Regions from separate parts of the Streptomyces sp. NPDC096323 genome, predicted to be linked through region 2. Evidence: predicted binding sites of a transcription regulator. Region 2 holds the regulator's gene; each other region holds the start of a gene.
The links. The regulator HrcA, encoded in region 2, represses chaperone genes, less so after heat shock. The targets are predictions, from matches to a motif close to TTNGCACTCNGNNNNNCNGAGTGCNAA.
Positions count from the first base shown of each region.

Region 1 (10,279 bases), on a different contig from region 2:
GGCGCCCGCTGGCCAACGGCTCGTTCGGCGAGAACCTGACCACGAGCGGCGTGACGGTCAGCGGCGCGCTGATCGGCGAGCGCTGGCGGATCGGCGCGGAACTGGTCCTGGAGGTCGCCTCCGGCCGGATTCCGTGCCGCACGTTCGCGGGCCACCTCGACGAGGCGCGCTGGGTCAGGCGGTTCACGCAGGCGGCGGCCCCCGGGGCGTACCTGCGGGTGATCACGCCGGGCAGCATCCGGGCCGGTGACCCGGTCGAGATCGTGCACCGGCCGGACCACGAGGTGACCGTGGAACTGGAATTCCGGGCCGCGACGACCCGGCGTGACCTGCTGCCGCTGGTGCTGCCGGCCGGTGAGGCGCTGGACCCCGAGGCCCTGCGGAAGGCACGCGAGTACGTGGCGCGCCAAGGGGCGGGCGACGAGCGCCGGACGGGTCGTCCGCAGGCGCACTCGGGGCACTAACGTGCCGCCTATGACGACTGCACTGATTACGGGCGCGACCGCGGGCATCGGGGCCGCCTTCGCGCGGCGGCTCGCGGCCGGGGGGCACAACCTGGTGCTGGTGGCCCGCGACACCGACCGGCTGCGGGAACACGCCACCGAACTCCACGACCGGCACGGCATCGAGGCCGAGGTGCTGACCGCGGACCTGTCCCTGGACGAGGGGATCGCCGCCGTCGAGGCCCGGCTGGCGGACCGCAGGCAGGCGGTCGATCTGCTGGTGAACAACGCCGGGTTCGGCAACAAGGGCCAGTTCCTCGACGTGTCCATGGCCGACGAGCTGGCGATGCTGAAGGTGCACTGCGAGGCGGTCCTGCGGCTGACCTCGGCGGCTGCCGCAGGGATGAGGGAGCGCGGCAGGGGCGGCGTGGTGAACGTGGCCTCGGTGGCCGCCTTCGTGCCGCGCGGTACGTACGGGGCGTCCAAGGCGTGGGTCGTGCAGTTCACCCAGGGCGCGGCGAAGGACCTGGCCGGTTCGGGGGTGCGGATGATGGCGCTCTGCCCCGGCTTCGTACGGACGGAGTTCCATCAGCGGGCCGGGATGGGCACCGGCAACATCCCGGGCTGGATGTGGCTCGATGCCGACAAGCTGGTCGCCACGGCGCTGGCGGACCTGGCGCGCGGCAAGTCGCTCTCGATCCCGGACGCGCGGTACAAGGCGTTGATGGGGCTGGTGAAGGTGACGCCGCGCGGCCTGCTCGGAGGGGTGACCTCCAGGACGGGCCGCAAGTACGGACCTCAGTGAGCGGTGGTTACGGCACGCCGCCGCCCGTAGGCGCCGCCCCCCCCACGCGAAAGGTCCGGCACCCCCGAAGGGGCGCCGGACCTCACCGCTTGCGCGGAAGAACTACCGCTAGTGCCGTGACCGGCAATGTTTGCCCCATAAGGAGCGTCGTCCAGTGCGTGCGATCGCAAGGCGGCCGGAAGTCCTTGATGGGGGCACCTCCCATGCCCTTCGGGCTATGGGGGAGGAGCTACCAGGACTTTTGGCCAACGCAGCGAGCGTGCGTGCCGGGCGGCGCGACGGGGCAAAGCCTGCCGGGAGGGGCGCTAGTGCGAGTGGCCGTGGCCGTGACCGGCGTCGGCCTCGTCCTCGGCCGGCTTCTCGACGACCAGGGTCTCGGTCGTGAGCAGCAGCGACGCGATGGACGCGGCGTTCTCCAGGGCGGAGCGGGTGACCTTGACCGGGTCGATGACGCCGGCCTTCACCAGGTCGCCGTACTCGCCGGTCGCGGCGTTGAAGCCCTGGCCCTTGTCGAGCTCGGAGACCTTCGAGGTGATGACGTAGCCCTCGAGGCCCGCGTTCTCCGCGATCCAGCGGAGCGGCTCGACGGCGGCGCGGCGCACGACCGCGACACCGGTGGCCTCGTCGCCGGTCTTGCCGAGGTTGCCCTCGAGGACCTTGACAGCGTGGACCAGAGCGGAGCCACCACCGGAGACGATGCCCTCCTCGACCGCGGCGCGGGTCGCGGAGATGGCGTCCTCCAGACGGTGCTTCTTCTCCTTGAGCTCGACCTCGGTGGCAGCGCCGACGCGGATCACGCAGACACCGCCGGCCAGCTTCGCCAGGCGCTCCTGGAGCTTCTCGCGGTCCCAGTCGGAGTCCGTGGACTCGATCTCGGCCTTGATCTGGTTGACGCGGCCGGCGACCTCGTCGGACTTGCCGCCACCGTCGACGATGGTGGTGTCGTCCTTGGAGACGGTCACGCGGCGGGCGGTGCCCAGCACGTCCAGACCGGCCTGGTCGAGCTTGAGGCCGACCTCCTCGGCGATGACGGTCGCACCCGTGAGGGTGGCGATGTCGCCGAGCATGGCCTTGCGGCGGTCACCGAAGCCGGGGGCCTTCACCGCGACGGCGTTGAAGGTGCCACGGATCTTGTTGACGACCAGGGTCGACAGGGCCTCGCCCTCGACGTCCTCGGCGATGATCAGCAGCGGCTTGGAGGCACCGGCCTGGATGACCTTCTCCAGGAGCGGCAGCAGCTCCTGGATCGAGCCGATCTTGCCCTGGTGGATCAGGATGTACGGGTCGTCGAGGACGGCCTCCATACGCTCCTGGTCGGTCACCATGTACGGGGACAGGTAGCCCTTGTCGAAGGCCATGCCCTCGGTGAAGTCGAGGTCCAGACCGAAGGTGTTGGACTCCTCGACGGTGATGACACCGTCCTTGCCGACCTTGTCCATCGCGTCCGCGATGAGCTCGCCGACCTGGGTGTCCTGCGCGGAGAGCGCGGCCACGGCGGCGATGTCGGACTTGTCCTCGATCGGGCGGGCGGTCGCGAGGAGCTCCTCGGACACGGCCTTGACCGCGGCGTCGATGCCCTTCTTGAGGGCGGCCGGGGACGCGCCCGCGGCCACGTTGCGCAGGCCCTCGCGGACGAGCGCCTGGGCCAGGACGGTGGCGGTGGTCGTGCCGTCACCGGCTACGTCGTTGGTCTTGGTCGCGACCTCCTTCACCAGCTGGGCACCGAGGTTCTCGTACGGGTCGTCCAGCTCGACCTCGCGCGCGATGGTGACACCGTCGTTGGTGATGGTGGGCGCACCGAACTTCTTGTCGATGACGACGTTGCGGCCCTTCGGACCGATCGTCACCTTCACCGTGTCGGCAAGCTTGTTGACGCCGCGCTCGAGGGCGCGACGGGCGTCCTCGTCGAACTTCAGGATCTTCGCCATGGAGCTGAACTGTCCTCTCAAAACAAGAACTGCGCCCCTGCCGCCCGGCAGTTATTTCGCAGGGGGCCAGGGGCGCAGAACAGAAGCAAACTTGGGTGAATTACTTCTCGATGATCGCGAGCACGTCGCGGGCCGAGAGGACGAGGTACTCCTCGCCGTTGTACTTCACCTCGGTGCCGCCGTACTTGCTGTACAGAACGACATCGCCGGTCTTGACGTCGAGCGGCAGGCGCTCGCCGTTCTCGAAGCGGCCCGGGCCCACGGCCAGGACGACGCCCTCCTGGGGCTTCTCCTTGGCAGTGTCCGGAATGACCAGGCCGGAGGCCGTGGTCTGCTCGGCGTCGAGCGGCTGGACCACAATGCGGTCCTCGAGCGGCTTGATCGCAACCTTGGTGCTGGTCGACACGATCCGGTCTCCCCCTTCGGAGATCTCACGGGGTTATCAGTCTTTGGGGTGGCGACCAGGTGGGCCCGTCGTCGCGGGTGCCGGACCTGCCGGTCGCACAGAACTGCTGGCACTCTCCAGTGGGGAGTGCCAGCACTGAGACTATGACCGCGATTAGCACTCGGTCAAGCGGAGTGCCAATTCACGCCCCTCGTGGCGTACGGGGTCCGCGTCCCGCGGAGCGGCTACCGCCTCGCGCACCCCGCGGCCACAGCCCCTCCGCCCGACCGCACCAGCCGCTCCGCGGACCCGCGTACCGGGGCCCGCCCGCCGCAGGCGACGACGACCATCGCGCCCGGCGCCCCGTGGTCACCGCGCACCGCAGGGGCACTCCGAGACGGCTTCACCCGCTGAACCGCCTTCCGGCCCAACCGCTCGATCGGGTCCACGGACTGCGCGCAGCCGGCGGTGGCGGTCAGGAGCGCACCGGTGGTCAGCAGTCCGGCCAGCAGCCGGTGCGCCCTTCTCATACGTAGTCCTCCAGCCGGGCCACGGCGTACCCCTTGTCCGTGACGACCTTCATGACGTTGCGGATCATGTCGGGCATGCTGCCCTTCCAGTCCTCCTTGCCCCGGAAGTGCGTGAGGATGATGTCGCCGGGGTGCAGGTCCTGGTCCTCCTCCCGCCACTCCATGCGGTCGGGGAACGCCTCCGCCGCCCACAGGGGCACGGCCGTGATGCCGCAGGACTTGGCGATCCGCAGGGTGTCGCCGTCGTAGTTGCCGTACGGGGGCCTGAAGAGCCGGGGTCGCTCGCCGAACTGCTGCTGCATGATGTCCTGCTGGTCGCAGATCTCCCGCTTCTGCTCCTCGTACGAGAGGCCGGGCATGTAGCGGTGGTTCAGCGTGTGGTTGCCGAGGACGGCCCCGCGGGCCTGGGCCTCCTTGAAGTACGCGTAGTTGTCGCGCACCACGTAGTCGGTGAGGAAGGCGCTGTACGGGATGTTCAGCTCCGCCATCATCTTCAGCAGCTCGGGGTCCTTGTCGTCCCCGTCGTCCATCGTCAGGAAGACGATCTTCTTGTCGGTGGGGACCGTGGTGAAGACCGGCGGCAGCGAGGCGTTCCCGCCCTCGGTCTCGAAGCCCTCGCGGGTGGTGAGGCGCGGCTTGACGGCCGGCGGCGCGGGCGGCGCCAGCGGAGTGCTCGCCAGGCCCCACTTCTTCGCGGCGACGGCCCGTGCGGCCTGGGCGAGGCGCGCCTTCCGGGCCTGCGCCGCGACCGAACCCGCCGCCCCCACCGGGGGGCCGCCCGGCTGTCCGGCCCTGGCGGCGGCCGCGCGGCCGGGGTCCGGGTCGGACGCGGCGTGACCGCCGGTTTCGGCCGCGCAGCCGGAGCCGGCCGCGGCGACCAGGAGCGCGGCGAGGACCGCGAAGCCCGGCCGGCGCCGCAAACCGCCCCGGCCGCGTCCGCCACTGCCGCGCAGAGGGCCCCGACCGCCCTCCCCACCGCTCCGCCCGCCCGACACCGCACCCGGTCTGCGCATCTTCATGGCGAATTCTTCCTTTTGTCGTACCAGCTGCATGGCGCCGCATCCTGCCAGCCCCGGGCCGGGCCGCCGGGCCGACACAGCGCCCGCCCCGCACACTCCCCCGGCTGGCGCACAGCCGACTGGCCCACAATGGGGCGGGTGAACGCTCTCGACCCGACCGTCCCGCCCGACGCCCCCGACCCCCTCGCCGCCTTCCTGGCCCTGCGCACCCCCGAGGGCGCCGAGCTGCTGGCCGCGCTGCGGTCGTACGACCCCGCCACCGAACTGGCCACCGCCACCCGGCTGCGCCGCACCCACCCGGCCGCCCTCGTCTCGGCCGCGCTGGGGCAGGCCCGGCTGCGGCAGCGGGCGGCGGCGAAGTTCGGCGCCGAGGACGCGCAGCGGATGTTCTTCACGCCGAACGGGGTCGAGCAGGCGACCCGCACCTCGGTGGCCGGCTACCGCGCGCGGCGGTTCGCGGACGCCGGGGTGCGCAGCGTCGCCGACCTCTGCTGCGGGATCGGCGGCGACGCGATCGCCCTGGCACGGGCCGGGATCTCCGTCCTCGCCGTGGACCGCGATCCGCTGACCGCCGAGGTGGCCCGCGCCAACGCCGCCGCGCTCGGCCTGGAGGCGCTGATCGAGGTGCGGTGCGCCGATGTCACGGAGATCGACACCTCGCCGTACGACGCGGTGTTCGTCGACCCGGCCCGCCGGGGCGGGCGCGGCCGGATCTTCGACCCGGAGGCGTACTCCCCGCCCCTGTCCTGGGCGACCGCGGCCGCGCTGAAGGCGCCCAGGGCCGCGCTGAAGATCGCCCCGGGCGTCCCGCACGAGGCGATCGGCCCGCAGGCGGAGGCCGAGTGGATCTCGGACGGCGGCGACGTGAAGGAGGCGGTGCTCTGGTTCGGCGAGGGCTTCGAGGCGGGCTCGTACCGCGCGACCCTGCTCCCGTCCGGCGCCACCCTGTCCGCCCCGGCCGCGCTGCCCGCCCCGCCGGTCGGGCCGGTGGGGCGCTATCTCTACGAGCCGGACGGCGCGGTGATCCGGGCGCATCTGGTCGCCGGGATCGTGGAACGGTGCCACGGCCGGCTGTTCGACGAGATGATCGCGTACGTCACGAGCGACGAGCTGTACGACTCCCCGTACACCGCCGGTTACGAGATCACCGATCAGCTGCCGTTCAACATGAAGCGGCTGAAGGCGCTGCTGCGGGAGCGGAAGGTCGGCGTCCTCACGGTGAAGAAGCGCGGCTCGGCGGTCGAACCGGAGGAACTGCGGCGGAAGATGAAGCTCCAGGGCCCGAACGCGGCCACGGTCTTCCTGACCCGGGTCGCGGACGCGCCGACGATGCTGATCGGCCGCCCCGTGACCGGCCCGGAGGCCGGTCTGCGCTGACACCGGCCGGACGGCACGACCGCAGGGCGGGGCCCAGGATCAGCGGTGGGCACCGCCCCTCATCGAGATCAGCGGTTCAGGGGCAGGTGCCCCGAGCAGTGTCCGCAGGACCCAACGCCGGTGCCAGTACGCCTTGGTGGCGCCGATGAGGCCGATCAGCCAGCCGATGAATCCGAGACCCATGGCCAGGGCCATCAGCCCATAGGTGTCATCGCCCGCGACGGCGCCCGCCGGCACGATGAAGCAGGCGTACAGCCCGCAGGCGCACAGCGGGAACGAGCCGAGGAGCCAGAACAGACTCACGCCCGGCAGCCGGTACGCGGCATCGTTCACCGGATCGCGGGCCAACTCCCCCCACTGTGTGAGGAGTCGGCGCACCTGCCGGTCCCGACGCAGGCCGATGACGACGAGGATGACGGCGGGCACGAGGCAACAGGCGCCCAACGCCAGCATGATGACGCCGAGGAAGGCGCTGATGACGTCGTACGACTCCTCGAAGGTGATGAGCGCGGTACCGGTCAGCGCCCAGCCGAGCGCGCCGAGCGCTCCCCACATCCACAGCAGTCCGAACCGGCCGGGGCCCATGTGCATCCTCACCAACGCGCCCAGGATGAAGGCCCGGTCGGCGAGCAGCGCTCCCCGGTCGGGCCAGGTGCGTATCTCCACGGGCGGCGGGGGTGGCGGCAGCGCAGGTCGGTTGGCCATGAGCCAGACCTTATCGACCGCCAGGCGCCCTCCTCTTGCGCTGCGCGGGAGACCGGCCGCCTCAGGCGTTGCGCAGGGCCTCGATGTCCAGCCGCTTCATGCCGAGCATCGCCTTCATCGCGCGGGCCGCCTTCTCCGGGTCCGGGTCGGTCAGCGCCTCGCCGAGACCGGGCGGGATGATCTGCCAGGAGACGCCGAATTTGTCCTTGAGCCAGCCGCACTGGCTCTCCTGTCCGCCGTCCGCGGTGAGCTTGTCCCACAGCCGGTCCGCCTCCTCCTGCGAGGCGCAGTCGACGGAGAGGGAGACGGCCTCGCTGAAGGGGAACTCTGGGCCGCCGTCGAACGCGATGTACTCGGTGCCGTCCAGCTGGAAGCGGACCGTCATCACCGCTCCTTCCTCGCCCGGCGCCGCCGCCGTCCAGCGGGTCACGTCGAGGATGCGGGAGTCACCGCCGATGACGGAGATGTAGTGGTTCGCCGCCTCCTCGGCCTGGTTCTTGTCGAACCACAGGAATGTGGTGACCTTCTGCATGGTCTTCTCCTCACGTGGTTGGTACGGGGTGCCGTGGAAGGTAGACCGGCGGCGGGCCCGGAACTCATCGGCCCGCCCGGCCCAGGAGCAGCGCCCGTTCCCGCTCGTTGCGGGTGAGCTCCGCCGCCCGTACGAACTCGGCACGTGCCTCGTCCGTACGCCCCATCCGCTCCAGGAGATCGCCGCGGACGCTCGGCAGCAAGTGGTAGCCCTTGAGCGCGGGGTCGGCGGCCAGGGCATCGACCAGGACGAGACCGGCGGCCGGGCCCTCGGCCATGGAGACGGCGACGGCGCGGTTGAGCTCGACGACCGGTGACGGGGTGAGGACGGCGAGGCGGTCGTAGAGCGCGGCGATGGTGGCCCAGTCGGTGTCCTCGAAGCGCGCCGTGCGGGCGTGACAGGCGGCGATGGCTGCCTGGAGGGCGTACGGCCCCAGGGCCTGCCCCGCCTTCGCGGCCGTGTCGCCGGCCCGGAGCAGGGCCGCCAGGCCGCGGCGGATCAGCAGCCGGTCCCAGCGGGCCCGGTTCTGGTCGGCGAGCAGCACCACGGCCCCGTCCGGCCCGGTCCGTGCGGCGGTGCGCGAGGCCTGGAGCTCCAGCAGGGCGGCCAGTCCGTGCACCTCGGGTTCGTCCGGCATCAGCCCGGCCAGCACCCGCGCCAGGCGCAGCGCGTCCTCGCAGAGCGCCGGGCGCAGCCAGTCGTCGCCGGCGGTCGCGGCGTAGCCCTCGTTGAAGACCAGGTAGATGACCTCGAGCACCGATCGGAGCCGGGCTTCGCGCTCGGGGCCGTAGGGCACCTCGAAGGGAACGCCGGCCCGCCCGAGGGTCCGTTTGGCGCGGACGATCCTCTGGGCGACGGCCGGCTCCGTGGTGAGGAAGGCGCGGGCGATCTCCTCGGTGGTGAGGCCGCCCAGCAGCCGCAGCGTGAGGGCGATCCGGGCGTCGGTGGAGAGCACCGGATGGCAGGAGGTGAAGATCAGCCGCAGCAGGTCGTCATCGATGCGCTCGGGGTCCGCGGCACCGGGGTCCGGTTTGCCGGAGACCCCGTCCAGGTCGCGGCCCATCTCGGCCAGCTTGCGGGCGTACGTCTCGCGGCGGCGTACGAGATCGATGGCGCGGTGCCTGGCCGTGGCCATGAGCCAGGCTCCCGGGTTGTCCGGGACACCCGACTCCGGCCACTGCTCCAGCGCGGCGACCAGGGCGTCCTGCGCGAGCTCCTCGGCGATGCCGACGTCCCGGACGATCCGGGCGACACCGGCGATGATCCGCGCGGACTCGATCCTGAATACCGTCTCCACCGCGCTCGCTGCCGTCACGGCCACTCATCAGAGCAGCCGTACGGGGCCCGGGCAAGCGCGGCAGGCAGGTCAGCCGGTCGCTTCGTCGATGGCCCGGATCTCGGAGGTGACGCTCCAGCTCTCCGGGTGGCACTGCAGGAACCGCCTGGTCCACTCCAGCGCCTCCTCCTTGTCCTTGCACTGGAGGATGGCGTACCCGCCGACGACCTCCTTGGTCTCGGTGAAGGGCCCGTCGGTGTAGCTGAGCTTTCCGCCGGCCCAGTGGACCCGGGTGCCCTGGGCGGTCGGGGTGAGGCCGGCCGTCTCCAGCATCACGCCCGCCTTGTTGATCTCCTCGAACAGGGCGCCCATGCGCTTCTCGAAGTCGGGGTCGGGCTCGAACCCTGCGGCGGCCTGCTCGTCGATGCGGATGAGGGACATGAAGCGCGGCATGGTGACTCCTCGGTCGGGAGGGCGGGGGCTTTCCCCGTCTCTCACCTGTGCGTCGAACGGGAGACGTCCGGATCGACAGTCCCCCCGGAATTCTTCTGAGAAGTTTCCGGATCGGCCACCGGGGCGGTCGCGCTCCTCAGCCGCCCGCCGGCCCGAGGGACTCGAAGCGCCAGCGGTGCACCGGCCGGGTGATGGTTTCCGGGGCCGGTTCGGGCAGTTCCGGCAGCTCGTCGCCGTACGCGCCCTGCCACCAGGTGATGACCAGGACGCGGTCCTGCGGGGCGCGCAGCAGTTCGCTGCGCAGTGGGGGGCGGGCCAGCTCGCCGGTGCGGGCGCGGGCCCATTCGAGGAGTTCCGCGCCCCGGCCCTCGGTGGCGCGGGCCTCCCACATCAGCGCGACGGTCGTCCCGCTCATGAGTACAGGTTGTCCTTGCTGATCTCGTGCACGTGGTCGTGGTCGTGGGTGTGGGTGTGGTCCGCGCCCGGTACGTGGGTTTCGGTGACCGGCAGCGAGGAGTCGGCCGAGAGCTCCAGGTCGGAGGCGGGCCGGTTGCGGGCCACCATCTCCGCGCCCAGTGCGGCGACCATGGCGCCGTTGTCGGTGCACAGTCCGGGGCGCGGCACGCGCAGCCGGATGCCGGCGCGCTCGCACCGCTCCTCGGCCAGCGCCCGCAGCCGTGAGTTGGCCGCGACGCCGCCGCCGATCATCAGGTGGTCGACGCCCTCGTCCTTGCAGGCGCGGACGGCCTTCCGGGTGAGCACGTCGACCACGGCCTCCTGGAAGGACGCGGCCACGTCCCGTACCGGCACCTCCTCGCCCGCGGCG
Region 1 covers NZ_JBEOSI010000005.1:271,436-281,714, forward strand. Annotated here, with positions in the region: gene ABTX18_RS16010 (MOSC domain-containing protein) at 1-464, shown strand, start outside; gene ABTX18_RS16015 (SDR family NAD(P)-dependent oxidoreductase) at 475-1,248, shown strand; gene groL (chaperonin GroEL) at 1,554-3,176, opposite strand; gene groES (co-chaperone GroES) at 3,277-3,585, opposite strand; gene ABTX18_RS16030 (hypothetical protein) at 3,807-4,091, opposite strand; gene ABTX18_RS16035 (polysaccharide deacetylase family protein) at 4,088-5,143, opposite strand; gene ABTX18_RS16040 (class I SAM-dependent methyltransferase) at 5,240-6,487, shown strand; gene ABTX18_RS16045 (hypothetical protein) at 6,527-7,192, opposite strand; gene ABTX18_RS16050 (VOC family protein) at 7,254-7,724, opposite strand; gene ABTX18_RS16055 (RNA polymerase sigma factor) at 7,789-9,039, opposite strand; gene ABTX18_RS16060 (YciI family protein) at 9,091-9,453, opposite strand; gene ABTX18_RS16065 (hypothetical protein) at 9,590-9,868, opposite strand; gene tsaD (tRNA (adenosine(37)-N6)-threonylcarbamoyltransferase complex transferase subunit TsaD) at 9,865-10,279, opposite strand, start outside.
Region 1: groES (co-chaperone GroES) is a predicted target of HrcA. The motif match lies at 3,736-3,762, and genes of this name have one in related genera.

Region 2 (10,279 bases):
GGCGCCGCAGACCGCCCGCTCGGCTTCTACCTGCACGTGCCGTACTGCGCGACCCGCTGCGGCTACTGCGACTTCAACACCTACACCGCCACCGAGCTGCGCGGCTCCGGCGGTGCGCTGGCCTCCCGGGACAACTACGCCTCCCATCTCGTCGGCGAGGTCCGCCAGGCCCGCAAGGTCCTCGGCGACGACCCCCGCCAGGTCCGTACGGTCTTCGTCGGAGGCGGCACGCCGACCCTGCTGGCCGCCGCCGACCTGGTCCGGATGCTGGCCGCGATCCGGGAGGAGTTCGGCCTCGCGGACGATGCCGAGATCACCACCGAGGCCAACCCCGAGTCCGTCGGACCGGCCTACCTGGCCGAGCTGCGCGAAGGCGGCTTCAACCGGATCTCCTTCGGGATGCAGAGCGCCCGGCAGCACGTCCTGAAGATCCTCGACCGCACCCACACCCCCGGCCGGCCCGAGGCCTGTGTCGCCGAGGCGAGGGCCGCCGGCTTCGAGCACGTCAACCTCGACCTGATCTACGGGACCCCCGGCGAGTCCGACGACGACTGGCGCGCCTCCCTCGACGCGGCGATCGGCGCCGGGCCCGACCATGTGTCGGCGTACGCCCTGATCGTCGAGGAGGGCACCCAGCTGGCCCGCCGGATCAAGCGTGGCGAGATCCCGATGACGGACGACGACGCGCACGCCGACCGCTACCTCATCGCGGACGAGGCGATGGCCGCGGCCGGCTTCTCCTGGTACGAGGTGTCGAACTGGTCCCGGACGCCCGAGGGCCGCTGCCTGCACAACGAGCTGTACTGGCGCGGGGCGGACTGGTGGGGAGCCGGACCCGGCGCGCACAGCCACGTCGGTGGCGTGCGCTGGTGGAACGTGAAGCACCCGGGGGCGTACGCGCAGGCGCTGGCCGAGGGACGCTCGCCCGGCGCGGGCCGCGAGATCCTCTCCGCGGAGGACCGGCGGGTCGAGCGCATCCTGCTGGAGCTGCGGCTCGTCGACGGCTGCCCGCTGTCGCTGCTCGCCCCGGCGGGTCTCGCGGCGGCGGGACGCGCGGTGACGGACGGGCTGCTGGAGCCGGGGCCGTACGGGGAGGGGCGTGCGGTGCTGACCTTGCGGGGGCGGCTGCTGGCGGATGCGGTGGTGCGGGACCTGGTGGACTGAGGGGGTGGGCGCGGGCCGCGCGGAGGAGTGCCCGAGGGGCTGGAGGTGCGACCCTACGCGGGAGGCGCTGTCACGTAGTCGATCAGTTCTTCGACCCGGCCCAGCAGCGCCGGTTCCAGGTCGCGGTAGGAGTGGACCGTGGACAGGATCCGCTGCCATGCCGCGCCCGTGTTCTCCGGCCATCCCAGCGCCCGGCACACGCCTGTCTTCCAGTCCTGGCCGCGGGGCACCACGGGCCAGCCGGCGATCCCCACGGACGACGGCTTCACGGCCTCCCACACGTCGATGTACGGGTGGCCGACCACCAGGACGTTCCCGTCGGAGACCTGCGCGGCGAGGCGGGACTCCTTGGAGCCCGGGACCAGATGGTCGACCAGCACCCCGAGGCGCGCGTCCGGACCCGGGGCGAACTCGCGGACGATCGCGGGGAGGTCGTCGATGCCCTCCAGGTACTCCACGACCACGCCCTCGATGCGCAGGTCGTCGCCCCAGACCCGCTCCACCAGTTCCGCGTCGTGCCGGCCCTCCACGTAGATCCGCCCCGCCCGCGCCACCCGGGCCCGCGCACCGGGCACCGCAAGCGAACCGGAGGCCGTACGGGCGGGCCTGGCGGGGCCGCCCGCCGCGGGGCGGACCAGCGTGACGACGCGGCCCTCCAGCAGGAAGCCGCGCGGCGCCATCGGGAAGACCCGGTGCTTGCCGAAGCGGTCCTCCAGGGTCACCGTCGGGCCCTCGGCCGTCTTCTCGCAGCGGATCACCGCTCCGCAGAATCCGGTGACGGCCTCCTCCACGACCAGATCCGGGTCGGCGGGCACCTCGGGGGCGGGGGCCGACTTCTTCCACGGCGGGGTCAGGTCCGGCTGGTAGCTGCGCATCGGACGACGATAAGCGGCGAGCGGACTACGACACGCCGAACCTGGCAGCGAGGGCGTCGCGCTGCGCCCGTACGAACGCGGCGTCCACCACGGCCCCGTGCCCCGGCACGTACAGAGCGTCCTCGCCGCCCAGCTCCAGCAGCCGGTCCAGCGCCGCCGGCCAGTGCCCGGGGAAGGCGTCCGGGCCCGCCTGGGGCTCGCCGGACTCCTCGACCAGGTCGCCGCAGAACACGATCGCGGGGGAGCCGGGCGAGCTCGGGGCGGCGGGGACGAACACCGCCAGATCGTGGCCGCTGTGCCCCGGGCCCACGTTCGCGAGCAGCACCTCGCGCCCGCCGCCCAGATCGAGCGTCCACTCGGCCGACACCTCGTGATGCGGCGCCACCAGTACATCGGCGGACTCGGCCGCGTCGTGTGCGGGCAGACCGTGCCGCACCGCGTCGTCGCGCAGTTCGTCCGCCCCGCGCCTGAGCAGATCCGTCATGCCGACCGCGGCGAACACCTGCGTCCCGGCGAAGGCCGCCGTGCCCAGCACGTGATCGAAATGGGGGTGGCTGAGTGCGATATGCGTCACCCTCCGGCCGAGCAGCGCCTGTGCCTGGCCACGCACCCCGGCCGCTTCACGGAGTGACGAACCGGTGTCGCAGAGCAGCACTCCGTCCGGCCCGCACACCAGGGCGACCGTCGCATCCCACACCGGGAGCCGTCGCCGGCCCACACCGTGTCCGAGTCGCTCCCAGCCGAACTCTTCCCAAGAGGCGTCCATACGGCGACGCTATCGGCATCGACCTGCGCAGTCGCGCGGTGGCGTGGCCGGTCGCCCTTGCTAGGGGGCCGCCCCGTCGCCGTACACTGGCGGGGGACCGCTGGCACTCGTACGTACCGAGTGCCAGGGCGGGATCCGGGAACGGCCCGGGAACCACCGAGGACACAGCTGGAGGTGTGCGCGATGCTCAGCGAACGCAGACTCGAAGTGCTGCGCGCCATCGTCCAGGACTATGTCGGCACCGAGGAGCCCGTCGGCTCCAAGGCGCTCACGGAGCGGCACCAGCTGGGGGTCTCCCCGGCCACCGTTCGCAACGACATGGCGGTGCTGGAGGACGAGGGCTTCATCGCCCAGCCCCACACCAGCGCGGGACGCATCCCGACGGACAAGGGCTACCGGCTCTTCGTCGACCGGCTCGCGGGCGTCAAGCCCCTGTCGTCGCCGGAGCGCCGCGCCATTCAGAACTTCCTCGACGGCGCGGTCGACCTCGACGATGTCGTGGGACGTACCGTGCGGCTGCTCGCGCAGCTGACCCGGCAGGTCGCCGTCGTGCAGTACCCCTCGCTGACCCGCTCGACGGTGCGGCACGTGGAACTGCTGCCGCTGGCCCCCGCCCGGCTGATGCTCGTGCTGATCACGGACACCGGCCGGGTCGAACAGCGGCTGGTCGACTGCCCCGCGCCGTTCGGTGAGACCTCGGTCGCCGATCTGCGGGCCCGGCTCAACAGCCGGGTCGTGGGACGCCGCTTCGCGGACGTCCCGCAGCTGGTGCAGGACCTGCCGGAATCCTTCGAGAGCGAGGACCGGTCAACCGTGTCCACCGTGCTCTCGACCCTCCTCGAATGCCTCGTCGAGGAGACGGAGGAGCGGCTGATGATCGGCGGCACCTCCAACCTCACCCGCTTCGGGCACGACTTCCCTGTGATGATCCGGCCGGTGCTGGAGGCATTGGAGGAGCAGGTCGTGCTGCTGAAGCTGCTCGGCGAGGCCAAGGACTCGGGCATGACCGTACGTATCGGGCACGAGAACGCCCATGAAGGGCTCAACTCCACGTCCGTCGTCGCGGTCGGCTACGGTTCGGGCGACGAGGCAGTCGCCAAACTCGGCGTGGTCGGACCGACCCGCATGGACTACCCCGGAACGATGGGAGCGGTACGCGCAGTGGCACGTTACGTCGGACAGATCCTGGCGGAGTCGTAAGTGGCCACCGACTACTACGCCGTACTCGGCGTGCGCCGCGACGCTTCGCAGGACGAGATCAAGAAGGCCTTCCGGAGGCTCGCCCGCGAGCTGCACCCGGATGTGAACCCCGATCCGAAGACCCAGGAGCGGTTCAAGGAGATCAACGCCGCCTACGAGGTGTTGTCGGACGCTCAGAAGAAGCAGGTCTACGACCTCGGCGGCGACCCGCTGTCCGCCTCCGGAGGCGGTGGCGGCGCGGGCGGATTCGGACAGGGCGGCTTCGGCAACTTCTCCGACATCATGGACGCGTTCTTCGGTGCGTCGTCGCAGCGCGGACCCCGTTCGCGCACGCGCCGCGGCCAGGACGCCATGATCCGGCTGGAGATCGACCTCTCCGAGTCGGCCTTCGGTACGACCAAGGACATCCAGGTCGACACGGCCGTCGTCTGTACGACCTGCAGCGGCGAGGGCGCCGCACCCGGCACCTCCGCCCAGACCTGTGACATGTGCCGCGGCCGCGGCGAGGTCTCCCAGGTCACCCGGTCCTTCCTCGGCCAGGTCATGACCTCGCGGCCCTGCCCCCAGTGCCAGGGCTTCGGTACGGTCGTGCCGACGCCGTGCCCGGAGTGCGCCGGTGACGGCCGCATCCGCTCGCGGCGCACGCTCACGGTGAAGATCCCCGCCGGTGTCGACAACGGCACCCGCATCCAGCTCGCGGGCGAGGGCGAGGTCGGCCCCGGCGGCGGCCCGGCCGGCGATCTCTACGTCGAGATCCACGAGCTGCCGCACGCCGTGTTCCAGCGGCGCGGCGACGATCTGCACTGCACGGTCACCATCCCCATGACGGCGGCGGCCCTCGGCACCAAGGTGCCGCTGGAGACGCTCGACGGTCTGGAGGAGGTCGACATCCGGCCGGGCACCCAGTCCGGCCAGTCCGTCCCGCTCCACGGGCGCGGCATCACGCACCTGCGGGGCGGCGGGCGCGGCGACCTGATCGTGCACGTCGAGGTGATGACCCCGACCAAGATGGACCCGGAACAGGAACGCCTCCTGCGCGAGCTGTCGAAGCTGCGCGGCGAGGAGCGGCCCACCGGCCAGTTCCAGCCCGGGCAGCAGGGCCTGTTCTCGCGCCTCAAGGACGCGTTCAACGGCCGCTAGATCCACGCACCGATGTCGTACGGGCCCGGTTTCCGGGCCCGTACCGCATTGCGGACAAAACGTGGCAGCGGGGTGGGCATCGCGGGACACGAAGGACATGACACGATGCGGTCATGTCATCCGAGTTGACCGATCTCTGCCGGTATCCGATCGTGCAGGCCCCGATGGCGGGCGGCACGTCCTGCCCGCAGCTCGTCGCGGCCGTCGCCGAGGCCGGCGGGCTCGGTTTCCTGGCCGCCGGGTACAAGACGGCGGACGGCATGTACAACGAGATCAAACAGGTGCGCGGCCTCACCGGCCAGCCCTTCGGCGTCAACCTCTTCATGCCGCAGCCCGACCTCGCCGACCCGGCCGCGGTCGAGGTGTACCGGCACCAGCTCGCGGGCGAGACCTCCTGGTACGAGACCCCGCTCGGCGACACCGACGCCTGCGGCGACGACGGCTACGAGGCCAAGCTCGCCATCCTGCTGGAGGACCCCGTCCCGGTCGTCTCCTTCACCTTCGGATGCCCCTCCCGCGACACCCTCGACGCGTTCGCCGCGGCGGGCACGTACACCGTCGTCACGGTCACCTCGCCGGAGGAGGCCCAGGCCGCCCAGTGGGCGGGCGCCGACGCCGTCTGCGCCCAGGGCGTCGAGGCGGGCGGCCACCACTCCACGTTCCGCGACGACCCGCAGGCCGACGGCGCCGGTACCGGACTGCTCTGCCTGGTGGCCCAGGTCCGCGAGACCGTGCAGATACCGGTCATCGCCGCGGGCGGGCTGATGCGCGGCTCCCAGATCGCCGCGGTGCTGGCGGCGGGCGCCGACGCCGCGCAGCTCGGCACCGCCTTCCTGCCCTGCCCCGAGTCGGGCGCCCATCTGCTCCACAAGCAGGCCCTGACCAACCCGCTGTTCGTCCGCACCACCCTGACCCGGGCGTTCTCCGGCCGCCCGGCCCGCGGCCTTGTCAACCGCTTCGTACGCGAGCACGGACCGTACGCCCCCGCCGCCTACCCGCAGGTGCACCATCTGACGGCCGCGCTGCGCAAGGCGGCGGCCAAGGCCGGGGACGCGCAGGGCATGGCACTGTGGGCCGGGCAGGGCCACCGGATGGCCCGCGAACTGCCCGCCGGCCGGCTGGTCAGACTGCTCGCCGAGGAACTGGACGCCGCACGGACGGCACTGAGCACGAGGAGTACACAGTGACGGCACCCGTCTTCGTCGTCGAACAGCTGCCGCAGGGGCCGGAGTTCGTCCTGGAAGGCCCCGAGGGCCGGCACGCCGTCTCGGTGAAACGCCTGCACGCCGGTGAGGACGTCGTCCTGACGGACGGGCGCGGGCGATGGGCCGAAGGTGTCGTGATGGCCGCCGAGGGCAAGGACCGGCTGGTGATCACCGATCTGGAGTCCGTCCACGAGGAACCCCGTCCCGGCGTCCGCATCACCGTCGTCCAGGCGCTGCCCAAGGGAGACCGGGGCGAGGTCGCCGTCGAGACGATGACGGAGACCGGTGTCGACGCGATCGTGCCGTGGCAGGCCGCCCGCTGCATCACCCAGTGGAAGGGCGACCGCGGCCTCAAGTCCCTGGCGAAGTGGCGCAATACGGCCCGCGAGGCCGGCAAGCAGTCGCGCCGCGTGCGGTTCCCGGACGTGGTGGACGCGATGACGACCAAACAGGTTGCCGCACTTCTGGCCACGTCCGACTTCGCGGCGGTTCTGCACGAGGACCGTGGTTGCGAGAGTGAGCCACTGGCCACCGTCGAACTGCCCGACGAGGGCGAGATCGTGCTGGTCGTCGGCCCCGAAGGGGGCGTCTCACCCGATGAGTTGGCGGTGTTCGCCGCCGCCGGCGCCCGGACCTGCCGGCTCGGAACGACCGTACTGCGCACCTCGACGGCGGGCACCGCGGCGACCGCGCTGCTGCTCGGGCGCACGGGCCGCTGGTCATAAGAGCTTCCCTTTCGAGTGGTTGTGGCCGCAAGCGGTCTACCGCCGGGTCAAGGGCGGTGGGAAGCTGCCCGTATGGGGACATCAAGGGCGTGGGGTCGCCGGGCGACCCGTCGTATTCCGGCCGCGGTCTGCCTCGCGGCCACCGCGGTCGTGGGCGTCACCGCGTGCGAACCCACGGACGGGCTCAACACCGCGTCCATCGCCGTGACCACCGACCGGACCGCCACCCGTGCACTGGAGCACGAAGGTGTCGACGTGCAGTGGCTGACCTGCACGGCGAACGTGAACGGGGGCGGAGCCAAGGCGTCGCCCGCACGGGCGGGTTCGGCCACCGCCTCCCCGCGTCGCATCGCCGACGTCGACTGCAGCGGCAGGACGAAGGACGGCCGGGACATCACGGTCGCCGGCCAGGTCCGGCAGGCGGTCGACGGCCGGTGCGTGCGCGGCGACCTGACCGCGAAGGCCGACGGCCGCACGGTGTTCCGGGCCAGCCTGCTCGGCAACTGCGAGGCGCCGCTCCCGACCGCCGCGCCGGACGACGGCAAGGGCGGCGGCGGGGGCGGCGGCGGAGGGGCCCGGCCGACGGTCACGGTGACCGTCACGGTCACCGAGAGGCCCCAGGGCAAGTGACCGGAGCCGCCCGGGCATTCGGCACAGCCGGCGCGTAGGCGCCCGCCCCGTTGCGTGCACGCCTTTTGCGTGTGCCGGGCATGCACCGTACGGCGGACTCCGGCCATCTCCGTTCCGCCGGCCACTGGCGCGGCCTAGGGTGATCGGTGTGACACAGCCTTCCTACCTCCGGTATCCCCATGTCCAGGGCGACTCGATCGTCTTCACCGCCGAGGACGATGTCTGGCTCGCGCCGCTCGACGGCGGCCGAGCCTGGCGGGTCAGCGCCGACAACCGTCCCGTCACCCAGCCGCGCATATCGCCCGACGGCACCCTCGTCGCCTGGACGTCCACCCGGGACGGGGCGCCCGAGGTGCACCTCGCGCCCGTCGACGGCGGTTCCTCCCGGCGGCTGACGCACTGGGGTGACGCGCGGACCGCCGTACGCGGCTGGACCCCCGACGGCGACGTGCTGGTCACCAGCACCCAGGGCCAGGTCTCGCTGCGGCGCAGCTGGGCCCGGGCCGTCCCGGTCGACGGCGGTCCCGCCCGGACCCTCCCGTACGGGCCGGTCGGCTCCCTCGCGTACGGTCCCGGCGGACGGGTCCTGCTGCTCTCGGCCACCATGGGGCGTGAGGCGGCCACCTGGAAGCGCTACCGGGGCGGCACCGCGGGCAAGCTGTGGATCGCGGCCGAAGAGGACCCGGCGGAGTTCGTACGCGTCCACGAAGCGCTCGACGGCAACATCGAGTGCCCCCTGTGGGTCGGCGAGCGGATCGCCTTCCTCTCCGATCACGAAGGCGTCGGCGCGCTCTACTCCTCCCTCCCCGACGGCACGGACCTGCGCCGGCACACCGGCGTCGACGACTTCTACGCCCGGCACGCCACCACCGACGGCACGCGCGTCGCCTACGCGTCCGCCGGTGAACTCTGGCTCCTGGACAGCCTGGAGAGCGACGAACCCCGCCGCCTCGACATCCGGCTCGGCGGCCAGCGCGCCGACCTCCAGCCGCACCCGGTCCACGCCGGCAGCCACCTGCACACCGCGTCCCCCGACCGCACCGGCCGCGGCAGCGCCGTCGGATCCCGCGGCGCCGTCCACTGGGTCACCCACCGCGAGGGCCCGGCCCGCGCGCTCGCCGTCGAGCCCGGCGTACGGGCCAGGCTGCCCCACGCCTTCCAGGCCGACGGCGACCAGCACGTCGTCTGGGTCACCGACGCAGAGGGCGACGACGCGCTGGAGTGCGCACCCGCCACCGGGACCGGCCCGGGAGCCGTGCCGCGCCGCCTCGCCGCGGGCCGGATCGGCCGGGTCCTCGACCTGGCACCGGCCCCCGACGGCAGCCGGTTCGCCGTCGCCGCCCACGACGGACGCGTCCTGATCGTCGAGCGGGAGAGCGGCGAGGTCCACGAGGTGGACCGCAGCGAGCACGGCGACGCCTCCGGCCTCGTCTTCTCGCCCGACTCCGCCTGGCTCGCCTGGTCGCACCCCGGCCCCGAGCCACTGAGCCAGCTCAAGCTCGCGCACCTGGCGGACCTGTCGGTCTCCGAGGCGACCCCGCTGCGCTTCCGGGACTTCGCGCCCGCCTTCACCGCCGACGGAAAGCACCTCGCCTTCCTCTCCGAGCGCGCCTTCGACCCCATCTACGACGCCCACGTCTTCGACATGGCGTTCATCGGCGCCTGCCGTCCGCACCTGCTGACGCTCGCCGCGACCACCCCCTCGCCGTTCGGGCCGCAGCTCCACGGCCGCCCGACCGAGAAGGAGAAGGGCGGCGACGGCGAGGACAACCCCACCGCGCTCCCCGTCACCCGCATCGACCTGGACGGCCTCGCCGACCGGATCGTGCCGCTGCCCGTCGAGGCCGCCAGCTACTCCTCGCTGCGCGCCGCGAGGGACGGTCTGCTGTGGCTGCGCCACCCGGTGACCGGAGTGCTCGGCACGAGTGCGGCCACCCCCGACGCCAACGGCCCCGAGACCGTCCTGGAGCGGTACGACCTGGAGAAGCTGCGCTGCGAGGAACTCGCCTCCGACATCAGCCGGTTCGCGGTCAGCGGTGACGGCAAGCGGCTGGTCCTGCACAGCCACGGCAAGCTGCGCGTCGTCCCGTCCGACAGCCGGGTGTCCGCCTCCGACGACGACAGCGACGACGGCAACGTCACCGTCGACCTGTCCCGCGTGCGCCGCACCCTCGACCCGGCCGCCGAATGGCGTCAGATGTACGACGAGGCCGGGCGCATCATGCGGGACAACTTCTGGCGCTCCGACATGGGCGGCATCGACTGGGACGGCGTCCTGGACCGCTACCGGCCGGTCCTGGAGCGCGTCGCCACCCACGACGACCTCATCGACCTCCTCTGGGAGGTCCAGGGCGAACTCGGCACCTCGCACGCCTATGTGACCCCTTCCGGCGGCTGGCGCGACGACTCCGCCCGGCAGGGGCTGCTCGGCGCCGACATCTCCCGGGCGGACGACGGGAGCTGGCGCATCGACCGCATCCTGCCGTCCGAGACCTCCGACCCGGCCGCCCGGGCGCCGCTCGCCGCGCCCGGCGTCGCGGTGCGTGCCGGTGACACGATCGCGGCCGTCGACGG
Region 2 covers NZ_JBEOSI010000002.1:380,847-391,125, forward strand. Annotated here, with positions in the region: gene hemW (radical SAM family heme chaperone HemW) at 1-1,164, shown strand, start outside; gene ABTX18_RS05690 (DUF3097 domain-containing protein) at 1,218-2,039, opposite strand; gene ABTX18_RS05695 (MBL fold metallo-hydrolase) at 2,065-2,805, opposite strand; gene hrcA (heat-inducible transcriptional repressor HrcA) at 2,989-4,005, shown strand; gene dnaJ (molecular chaperone DnaJ) at 4,006-5,145, shown strand; gene ABTX18_RS05710 (nitronate monooxygenase) at 5,259-6,332, shown strand; gene ABTX18_RS05715 (16S rRNA (uracil(1498)-N(3))-methyltransferase) at 6,329-7,075, shown strand; gene ABTX18_RS05720 (hypothetical protein) at 7,148-7,705, shown strand; gene ABTX18_RS05725 (S41 family peptidase) at 7,854-10,279, shown strand, end outside.

Region 3 (10,279 bases), on a different contig from region 2:
GCCCCGGCCCGTGACTCGGCGGAGGCCATGGCCGGCTCGCCCGGCTCCGGCGACCCGTCCGTGCAGCGGATGCGCAGTGACAACCCCCACGCCTCCGGCGGCGCACACAACGGGTGGGAACTGACCGCGCACCACGTCGTCGCGCACTCCCAGCTGTCGACCGCACTCGAGTCCGTGGACGCCGGGACGCGGGCGATCCTGCTGCGCGAAGCCGTACCCGAGCAGATCACCGACGCGATGCTGGAGAACCTGAAGGTCAAGATTCCGCCGAACTCGAACCGGGACGACTTCAAGACGAAGTTCCGCGCCGCGCTGGTCAAGCCGGGCGGGGGCGACACTGCCGAATTCCGGGGAAACAACCTCAACGCCATCCGCCACGCCTTCTACGAGTGGCAGGGCGGCAATCAGTTCCTCGGACCCAACACCAGCATTCGCGCGGAACCGACCAGTCGCGGGGAGGACACGGACTACGACGGCCGGGCCTTCTCTCCGCTCGGCGACCGGTTCACGGATCTCACCGCTCTGGGAGACGAGTTGAAGGCCGCGAACGCCGCCCGGGACAGGAGGAAGCAGGCTCGGCTTCTGCACGCCATCCTGCGCATCACGGTGAACGCCGCCCCGCGCCCGTTCGACTCCTCGGCCTGGACCGAGGTGACGACGGTGCAGGAAGTGGACCGGCTGGCCGGCGCCCTGGACCGGGACCACATGCGGGACTACACGTACTTCATGATGCGGATGGACGAGATCGAGAGGGGAAGGTACACCGGGATCTCCCAGAACGAGGAGAAGACGAAGTTCTACTACTTCGGTGAGCCGATCAGCCCCTTGGAGATCAAGGGTTCGTTCCTCTACATCAAGATGAACACCCCTCAGGAAACCGTCGTGACGAAGGACAAGGTGCTGTTCTCCGATCTCGTGCCCGGCCACCAGGACGCGGGCACGCACACGGAGTTCGATCTGCCCCCGGGCGGGCATTTCGCCAACGGGAACCTCACCCTGGCCGGATACGCCGGATCGGTCCCCGCCGAGGCGACCCCGGACGGCCGGTACCGGGTGCTGAAGGGCATCTTCAGCAAGCGGTCGCTCGAAACGGACGCCCCCGGAATGAAGCTGTCCGACTACTGCGAACAGGTCGGGGTCCCGACGTCCACCTTCCTGCCCCGCGTGGTGGTCGAGGCGCTGGGCTAGGGCCTGGTTCCGTCGGCGTCCACGTGTTCCCCTTGCGGCAGCACGAGCGCGGAATCCGCGTGAACGGTGACGCGCACCGGTATGGATTTCATCGCGTCGGCCCTGAGCTCGCCCGTGCCGGGGTTCGCCGCATAGCGCGGGTGCGCGCCCGCGCTGATCTGCCAGCGGATGCGGTGGCCCGCGCCGAAGCGGTACGCGGTGACGCTCATCGGGACGGTGACGTGGGCCGGTTCCCCGCCTGACGTACGCACTTGGGCGAGCCCGTCGCAGACGTTGGTGGAGCTGCCCTCGGCGTCCACGTCGCACAGCCGGGTGAACACGTCCCCGAACCCGGTGTCCGTGGACGCGCTGATTCTCGCGGAGACGGCACCCAGCACCGTGACCGGTTCGGTCAGGACAGGGCCCGTGAAGGTGAGCACGTCGTCGCGGGACTCCAGCGGGCCGTTGTCCCGGGCGCCCGCCGTGCCGGACAGCAGCGGGCCGCCGAGGGACGGCGTGGGGGCGGCGGGGTCGTTGCGGAAGGACGTCAGGGGGGCGGTGTCCGTGGGCGGCTGTCGGGTGAGGTGGCCGTCGGCGGTCGGGAACCACGCGGTGGTGGCCGGGGCGAGCGGCCACGCGTCGAGGTCCTGCCACGCCGCCTCCGCGCCGCCGATGTGGACGCGCACGGGGGTGGGGCGCAGCTCCGAGGGGTCGTCGCACAGGTGCGCGCGGAGCCAGGCCAGGCTCTCGGCGAACACCTGGGGCCAGCCCTTCTGCAGGGCGGAGGTGTGGGTCCAGGGCCCGACGAGCAGGGCGGCCTCGGCGCCGGCCCGGCGCAGCCGCGCGTACTGCGCGATGCTCTGGTCGACGAGGGCGTCGTGCCAGCCGGTGACGAGGGCGGTGGGGATGCCGGGGCGGTCGGCCGCCTCGCCCGCCGACGCGCCCTGCCAGTACGGGTCGTCCGGGTCCGGGTGTGTCATCACGTCGTCCAGCCAGGGCACTTCCTGTCCCAGTGCCGCTGCGTATGCCCCCCGGATCGGGCGGGCGGCGACGATGTCCTTGAGGTGGCGTTGGAGCCGCAGGGTCGCCTTGATGAACGGCAGCATGCCGCGGTGCTGGTGCGTCATTCCTGTGCCGACGAGGAGCGCGTTCTCCAGGTGGAGCGCGCCGTCGGTGTGGAAGAGGGCGTACGGGTCGTGCAGGCCGACCTGGACGACCATGGCCTTCAGCTCCGGCGGCGGGTCCAGGGCCAGTGCCCACTGGACGTAGCCGAGGTAGCTGGGTCCGACCGTGCCGAGGGTCCCGTTGAACCAGGGCTGTTCGCGCAGCCAGTCGAGCGTGGCGAGGCCGTCGGCGGCCTCGTTGCGCCAGAGGTCGAACGCGCCGCCCGATCCGCCGGTGCCGCGGCAGCTCTGCAGGACGACGTGGAAGCCCTGTTCGGCGAAGAGCATCCCGTACTGAGGGGACCAGGGGACGCCGCGTCCGTAGGGCGAGCGTACGAGGAGGGTGGGGAAGTCGCCCTGACCGCGGGGGAAGTAGTGGTCCGTGATGAGGGGGCTGCCGTCCGCGGCGGGAACGGTCAGGCCCGGTTCCCAGGCGATCCGGTGGCGCCTCGCCGGAAGCCCGCGCCAGGTGGCCCGCATCAACCGGGCGGACAGCGGGGGCTTCGCGGACGCCGGCGTCCGGGCGGGCCTCGGCCGGGCGTCGTGCGTGGGTGATGTCATCGTTCGCCTCCATCGCTCGATGTATTCTCGTACTGCGTACGAGAATAGTCGATGCTTGGATGAGTCACACAGGAGCCTCAGCCCGAGGAAGGGAACAGCAGGATCGTGACCCGTGCCGACGCGCCCGGCGCCACCGGCGTCGACCCCCGAGAACTCTGGCTGACCCCCGACCGGCCCCGCCGGGGGCGCAGGCCGGCCTTCAGCCGCGAGGCGATCACGGTGGCGGCCGTCGCCCTGGCCGACGCGGAGGGAATCGACGCGGTCACCATGCGGCGGGTCGCCGCGGAGGTGGGCGCCGGCGTCATGTCGCTCTACAGCTACGCCCCCGACAAGGAGACGCTGCTGGACCTGATGATCGACCACGTCAACGGCGAGCTCCCCGCATCCGGGCCGCTCACCGGAGACTGGCGGGCCGACCTCAAGGGCATCGGGCATCTCCAGCGCGACCACATGCTCCGCCACCCCTGGCTGGCCACCGCCGTGCCCGCCCGCCGTACCCTCGGCCCCCGCACCCTCGCCTTCCTGGAGCACGCTCTGGCAGCCCTGCGCCCCAGCGGTCTCGACGGCGGAGCCCGCTTGGAGGTCTTCGCCCAGCTCACCGCGTTCGTGGCCGGGCACGTGGCCCACGAGATCGCCCAGGCCGATGCCGCCCGGTCAGCCGGCCGGGCCGCGGCCGAGGCGCTCTACCTCGCCGCCGTCGCAGCGGACGGCCACCACCCGGAACTGGCCGAGGCCCTCGCCTCCGCCGGACGTCCCGTCACCCCCGACGCCACGTTCGCCCGCTTCCTCAACCGGCTGGTCGACGGGCTCGACGCCGGCTGAAGCGGAAACGGAAGACCGTGACCGCGGTGTGCCGTCTGTGGGAGAGTTCCGCACCGTGACGACAGCCTGCGACGACATACGGATCACCTCGCTCGCCGAGCGGCCCGCGCTGATCCCCCGGGTGTACGAGATCGCCGACACCTGGCCGCCCTTCATCCCGCACGACCTCGTCGGCAGCGCCCTGCTGGGCCGGGTCGTGGAGGACTTCCCCGACTACTGCGTGGTGGCGACCGACGGGGACCGCGTCGTGGCGCGCGGTCTCGCCGTGCCCTTCGACGGCTCGGCGGACGGCCGCGAGGCGACGCCCGATCAGGGCTGGGACCGAGTGCTGACCTGGGCGTACCAGGACCGGCGGCGCGGGCGGGCGGCCACGGCCGCGAGCGCGCTGGAGATCACCGTGGACACCGCGTACCTGGGCCGGGGGCTGTCGTACCGGATGCTGGAGGCGATGCGGGGCGCCGCCGCCCGGCGCGGCCACGACGCGCTGTTCGCCCCGGTCCGCCCGACGGCCAAGCACCTGCACCCGCACGTCCCGATGGCCGAGTACATCGGCCGGCGGCGCGGCGACGGGCTGCCGGAGGACCCGTGGCTGCGGGTGCACGTCAGGAACGGCGGGACCATCGTGAAGGTCGCTCCGGCGTCGATGACCGTCAGCGGATCGCTCGCCCAGTGGCGCGGCTGGACGGGCCTGCCGTTCGACCTGGACGGCGAGGTCGAGGTGCCGGGCGCGCTCGTCCCCGTACGGTGCGACCTCGCGCTCGACCGTGCGGTCTACGTCGAGCCGAACGTGTGGATCCGGCACCGGACGGCCGGTGACGGCACATCGGAGTAGCGGACGGCGGCGGGCGCCGTCCGGGCATGACACCGGCCCCCGGGGACGCATCCCCGGGGGCCGGTGTCGTGTACTGCTGTGCAGGAACTACCGATCCGTGAGGATCAGAAGTCCATGTCACCGCCCGGCATGCCGCCCGGAGCGCCGCCGGCAGCGGCCTTCTCCGGCTTGTCGGCGATGACGGCCTCGGTGGTGAGGAAGAGCGCGGCGATGGACGCGGCGTTCTGCAGGGCGGAGCGCGTGACCTTCGCCGGGTCGATAATGCCCTCGGCGATCATGTCGACGTACTCGCCGGTCGCGGCGTTGAGGCCGTGACCGATCGGCAGGTTGCGCACCTTCTCGACGACGACGCCACCCTCGAGACCACCGTTGACGGCGATCTGCTTGAGCGGGGCCTCCAGCGCCAGCCTGACGGCGTTGGCGCCGGTCGCCTCGTCACCCGAGAGCTCGAGCTTCTCGAAGACGGCCGAGGCCTGGAGCAGAGCCACGCCACCACCGGCGACGATGCCCTCCTCGACAGCGGCCTTGGCGTTGCGCACCGCGTCCTCGATGCGGTGCTTGCGCTCCTTGAGCTCGACCTCGGTCGCGGCACCGGCCTTGATGACGGCCACGCCGCCGGCCAGCTTCGCGAGGCGCTCCTGGAGCTTCTCGCGGTCGTAGTCCGAGTCGGAGTTCTCGATCTCGGCACGGATCTGGTTGACGCGGCCCTGGACCTGGTCGCTGTCACCGGCGCCGTCGACGATCGTCGTCTCGTCCTTGGTGATGACGACCTTGCGGGCGCGGCCGAGCAGGTCGAGACCGGCGTTCTCCAGCTTGAGGCCGACCTCTTCGGAGATGACGGTGCCACCGGTGAGGATGGCGATGTCGCCGAGCATGGCCTTGCGGCGGTCACCGAAGCCCGGGGCCTTGACGGCGACGGACTTGAAGGTGCCACGGATCTTGTTGACGACCAGGGTCGACAGGGCCTCGCCCTCGACGTCCTCGGCGATGATCAGCAGCGGCTTGCCGGACTGCATGACCTTCTCGAGCAGCGGAAGGAGGTCCTTCACGTTGCTGATCTTCGAGTTCACGATCAGGATGTACGGGTCGTCCAGGGACGACTCCATGCGCTCCATGTCCGTGGCGAAGTACGCCGAGATGTAGCCCTTGTCGAAGCGCATGCCCTCCGTGAGCTCGAGCTCCAGACCGAAGGTCTGGGACTCCTCGACGGTGATGACGCCTTCCTTGCCGACCTTGTCCATGGCCTCGGCGATGAGCTCGCCGATCTGGGTGTCAGCGGCGGAGATGGAGGCCGTCGAAGCGATCTGCTCCTTGGTCTCCACGTCCTTGGCCTGCTCCAGGAGGGCGGCGGAGACGGCCTCGACGGCCTTCTCGATGCCCCGCTTGAGAGCCATCGGGTTGGCACCGGCGGCCACGTTGCGAAGGCCCTCGCGGACGAGCGCCTGAGCGAGAACGGTGGCGGTGGTCGTACCGTCGCCGGCGACGTCGTCCGTCTTCTTGGCGACCTCCTTGACGAGCTCCGCACCGATCTTCTCGTACGGGTCCTCCAGCTCGATCTCCTTGGCGATGGAAACACCATCGTTGGTGATCGTGGGGGCGCCCCACTTCTTCTCAAGGACGACGTTGCGGCCCTTGGGGCCGAGGGTGACCTTGACGGCGTCGGCGAGCTGGTTCATGCCGCGCTCAAGACCGCGCCGGGCCTCCTCGTCGAAGGCGATGATCTTGGCCATATGAAGTGGTCCTCCCGGACAGGGGTGGATTCTCCGGACCGAGAGGCGCCCGCGACGGACGGCCTGCGTGTCTGCCGGTTCCTTGCCCCGGAGACCTGCGGGCCTCACCGGCCCGGTCCAAGTTTCTGTCACTCTCACCCAGAGAGTGCTAAGCCAATAATTAGCACTCGACCCCCGAGAGTGCAAGCGTCCCCCTCGGAGTGTGGACAGCGGCCGGGGGAGACTCACGAGCCTCCTGGGACGCGCGAAGGGTCCGTACCCCTGGGGTACGGACCCTTCGTGCGTGAGTAGTGACGTCGGCCGGTTGCGCGACGGCTGGCCGGGCTCAGCCGACGGCGAGCTTGACCATGTCGGCCTGGGGCCCCTTCTGGCCCTGCGAGATCTCGAATTCAACTCGCTGACCCTCTTCGAGGGTGCGGTATCCGTCCATCTGGATCGCGCTGTAGTGGACGAAAACATCCGCACCACCGTCGACCGCGATGAAGCCGTACCCCTTCTCCGCGTTGAACCACTTGACGGTGCCCTGAGCCATGCCTAACTCCCCTATTACTGGCCCTTGCACAGGACCGCACTTCGCGGGCCCGGGTCAGAACTCACCCTCCGACAGGAGAGGGCTCGTAGCGCCGGAACGCGTCGACCGCGGCCGAATGTATCTGCCCAACTGCCCTCTGCAACAGGTCAATCGGACGAGAATTCTGAGCAGCACCGATCGCCCGAATGCGGGGAAGTGAGGGGATTCCTGGGCAAGTCGGGCCAGGCAAAGGCGACTTATGGCGCAAGGAGCTCGGGCACTTTGGCTGCTTCTAGTCGTGGCCAGGCGCATTCTCATATGCGGGCGGCACGGGCAGCGGAGGGGGCTTCCCACACTCTACCGCGCTCAACCATGCAGAATTGCCCCCTCCGCTTCTCTCGCAGAGGGGGCAACTCCGGTGACACGGTGAAGTCGGGCCGGCCCTGAGAGGGCCTACGCCCGCGGCTCAGCAGCCGCCGGCGACGGCCGGGATGATCGAGATGCCGGCACCGTCCGGCGTGACCGTGTCAAGGCCGCCCTCGAAGCGCACGTCGTCGTCGTTGACGTACACGTTCACGAAGCGCCGCAGCTTGCCCTGGTCGTCCAGGACGCGGGCGGCGATGCCCGGGTGGTCCTTCTCCAGGGACTCGATGACCTGGGAGAGGGTCGCGCCCTCGGCCGGGACCTCGGCCTGGCCGCCCGTGTAGGCGCGAAGGATGGTGGGGATACGGACCTTGACGCTCATGGTGGGTGCCCTTCCTGGTGTCGGGTGGTCAGCTGTTGGCGAGGCCGGCGGCGCGGAAGGACTCCAGGCTCGGGCGGATCGTGGCGCTCGCCTGGGCGGTGGCGGCCACGGCTTCCAGCGTCTTGAGGCCGTCACCGGTGTTCAGGACGACGGTGGTGAGCGTCGGGTCGAGCACGCCGGCGTCGATCAGCTTCTTCGTCACGCCGACCGTCACCCCACCGGCCGTCTCGGCGAAGATGCCCTCGGTGCGCGCCAGCAGCTTGATCGCGTCGACGACCTGCTCGTCGTTGACGTCCTCGACTGCGCCGCCGGTGCGGCGGGCGATGTCCAGGACGTACGGGCCGTCGGCCGGATTGCCGATCGCCAGGGACTTGGCGATCGTGTTCGGCTTCTGGGGCCGGACGACGTCGTGACCGGCCTTGAAGGCCGCGGAGACCGGGGAGCAGCCCTCGGCCTGGGCGCCGAAGATCTTGTACGGCTTGTCCTCGACCAGGCCCAGCTTGATCAGTTCCTGGAGGCCCTTTTCGATCTTCGTGAGCTGCGAGCCGGACGCGACCGGGATGACGATCTGGTCGGGCAGCCGCCAGCCGAGCTGCTCGCAGATCTCGTACGCGAGGGTCTTGGAGCCTTCGCCGTAGTACGGGCGCAGGTTGACGTTGACGAAGCCCCAGCCCTCGCCGAGCGGGTCGCCGATGAGCTCGGAGCAGAAGCGGTTGACGTCGTCGTAGTTGCCCTCGATGCCGACCAGCTCACCGCCGTACACCGCGGCCATGACGACCTTGCCCTGCTCCAGGTCGTGCGGGATGAACACGCAACTGCGCAGTCCGGCCCGGGCGGCGGCGGCACCGACGGCGCCGGCGAGGTTGCCGGTGGAGGAGCAGGAAAGGGTGGTGAATCCGAAGGCACGGGCGGCCTCGACGGCGATCGCGACGACACGGTCCTTGAAGGAGTGCGTCGGATTCCCGGAGTCGTCCTTGACGTACAGAGCGCCGGTGACGCCCAGCTCGCGGGCGAGGTTGTCGGCCTTGACCAGCTTGGTGAAGCCGGGGTTGAGGTTGGGCTTGTCGGCGACGTCGGAGGGGACCGGCAGCAGCGGCGCGTAACGCCAGATGTTGTCGGGTCCTGCCTCGATGCGCTTCTTCAGCTCGTCCGGGGAGCCGCTCGGCAGGTCGTACGCCACTTCGAGCGGCCCGAAACAGGACGCGCAGGCGAAAATGGGGCCGAGTGCGAACCGCTCTCCGCATTCGCGGCAGGAAAGTGCCGCGGCGGGACCGAGGTCCACAGAAGATTCAGTGTGTGCTGCAACAGTCTCAACAGCCATGATGGCGAGGCCCTTTCTCCTCATCTTCCTCGCGACGCGTTTCGTCACGAGACGGAATTGGCACCTTCCCCACCTGACCTCGCGGTCGGCGGGAGGGTTGCCGGGACTTCAACGGGCCGTTCCCTCTGTCCCTCTGGATGAGCGCTATGGCACTGGACCATGGATCCAGGCGTTTATCGGCGGGCGGACCCCGGCATGCGAGGGTCGTCCGCGTTGTTCAGACTGTAACCGAAGCACCGGACTGTTGAGATAGCCGTCCGTACCGCGAGATGGATCACATGCAGGGAGTACCGACCGTGCTCGAAGAGGTCGAACGCTGGCTGACCAGGCGTTCCTGGTCCGCCGACGACCGTCCGCTGGACCGTCTGCTGGACGCCAGGAACGAGGCGCACGGCACGCGCGTGAGCGTGGTGCTGCCCGCGCTGAACGAGGCGGAGACGGTCGGGGACATCGTCACCACGATCCGGCGTGAGCTCATGGAGAAGGTGCAGCTGGTCGACGAGCTCGTGGTCATCGATTCCGGTTCCACGGACGCCACCGGAGAGGTCGCCCGCCGGGCGGGGGCCCGGGTGGTCCACCGGGACGCGATCCTGCCCCGCATACCGGCCGTCCCCGGCAAGGGCGAGGTGCTGTGGCGGTCACTCCTGGTGACCAGCGGGGACATCGTCTGCTTCATCGACGCGGACCTGAAGGACTTCTCGGCGGACTTCGTCTCCGGCACCGTGGGCCCGCTGCTGACCGACCCCTCGGTCCAGTTCGTCAAGGCGATGTACGACCGCCCGCTCGGCGGAACCACTGCTCAGGGCGGCCGGGTCACCGAAATGGTGGCACGCCCGCTGCTCAATCTGCACTGGCCCCAGCTGGCCGGTTTCGTCCAGCCGCTCGGCGGCGAGTACGCCGTGCGCCGCTCGCTGCTGGAGCGCCTGCCGTTCCCGGTCGGTTACGGAGTGGAGCTGGGCCTGCTCGTCGACTCCCTGCACACGGTCGGTCTGGACGCACTCGCCCAGGTGGACGTCGGCGTCAGGAAGCACCGTCACCAGGACGGCCAGGCGCTCGGCCGGATGGCGGCCACGATCTACCGGACCGCCCAACTCCGCCTGACTCGCGGACCTCTGGTCCGTCCGTCGATCACCCAGTTCGAGCGCGGCGAGCACGGTTTCGTCGCGCACACCTATCCGGTGGACACCGAGGAGCGGCCGCCGATGTGCGAGATCGAGGAGTACGTTTCACGCCGCGCGGCCTGAAACGGTCTGACTTCGCACGTTTGGGCGGTTCGTGATCGGGCTAGATTCCGCCCATGGTCTCCGAGCACGCCCACACACCTCAGCCCGCTGCCCAGGTACTCGTCGCGTCCAACCGCGGCCCCGTCTCGTACGCGCTGCGCGAGGACGGCTCCCTCGACGCCAAGCGCGGCGGGGGCGGACTCG
Region 3 covers NZ_JBEOSI010000011.1:211,508-221,786, reverse strand. Annotated here, with positions in the region: gene ABTX18_RS29180 (eCIS core domain-containing protein) at 1-1,188, shown strand, start outside; gene ABTX18_RS29175 (CocE/NonD family hydrolase) at 1,185-2,891, opposite strand; gene ABTX18_RS29170 (TetR/AcrR family transcriptional regulator) at 2,997-3,713, shown strand; gene ABTX18_RS29165 (N-acetyltransferase) at 3,769-4,545, shown strand; gene groL (chaperonin GroEL) at 4,650-6,275, opposite strand; gene ABTX18_RS29155 (cold-shock protein) at 6,601-6,807, opposite strand; gene ABTX18_RS29150 (MoaD/ThiS family protein) at 7,253-7,531, opposite strand; gene thrC (threonine synthase) at 7,560-8,852, opposite strand; SAM riboswitch class I at 8,870-8,996, opposite strand; gene ABTX18_RS29140 (glucosyl-3-phosphoglycerate synthase) at 9,149-10,096, shown strand; gene ABTX18_RS29135 (alpha,alpha-trehalose-phosphate synthase (UDP-forming)) at 10,150-10,279, shown strand, end outside.
Region 3: groL (chaperonin GroEL) is a predicted target of HrcA. The motif match lies at 6,436-6,462, and genes of this name have one in related genera.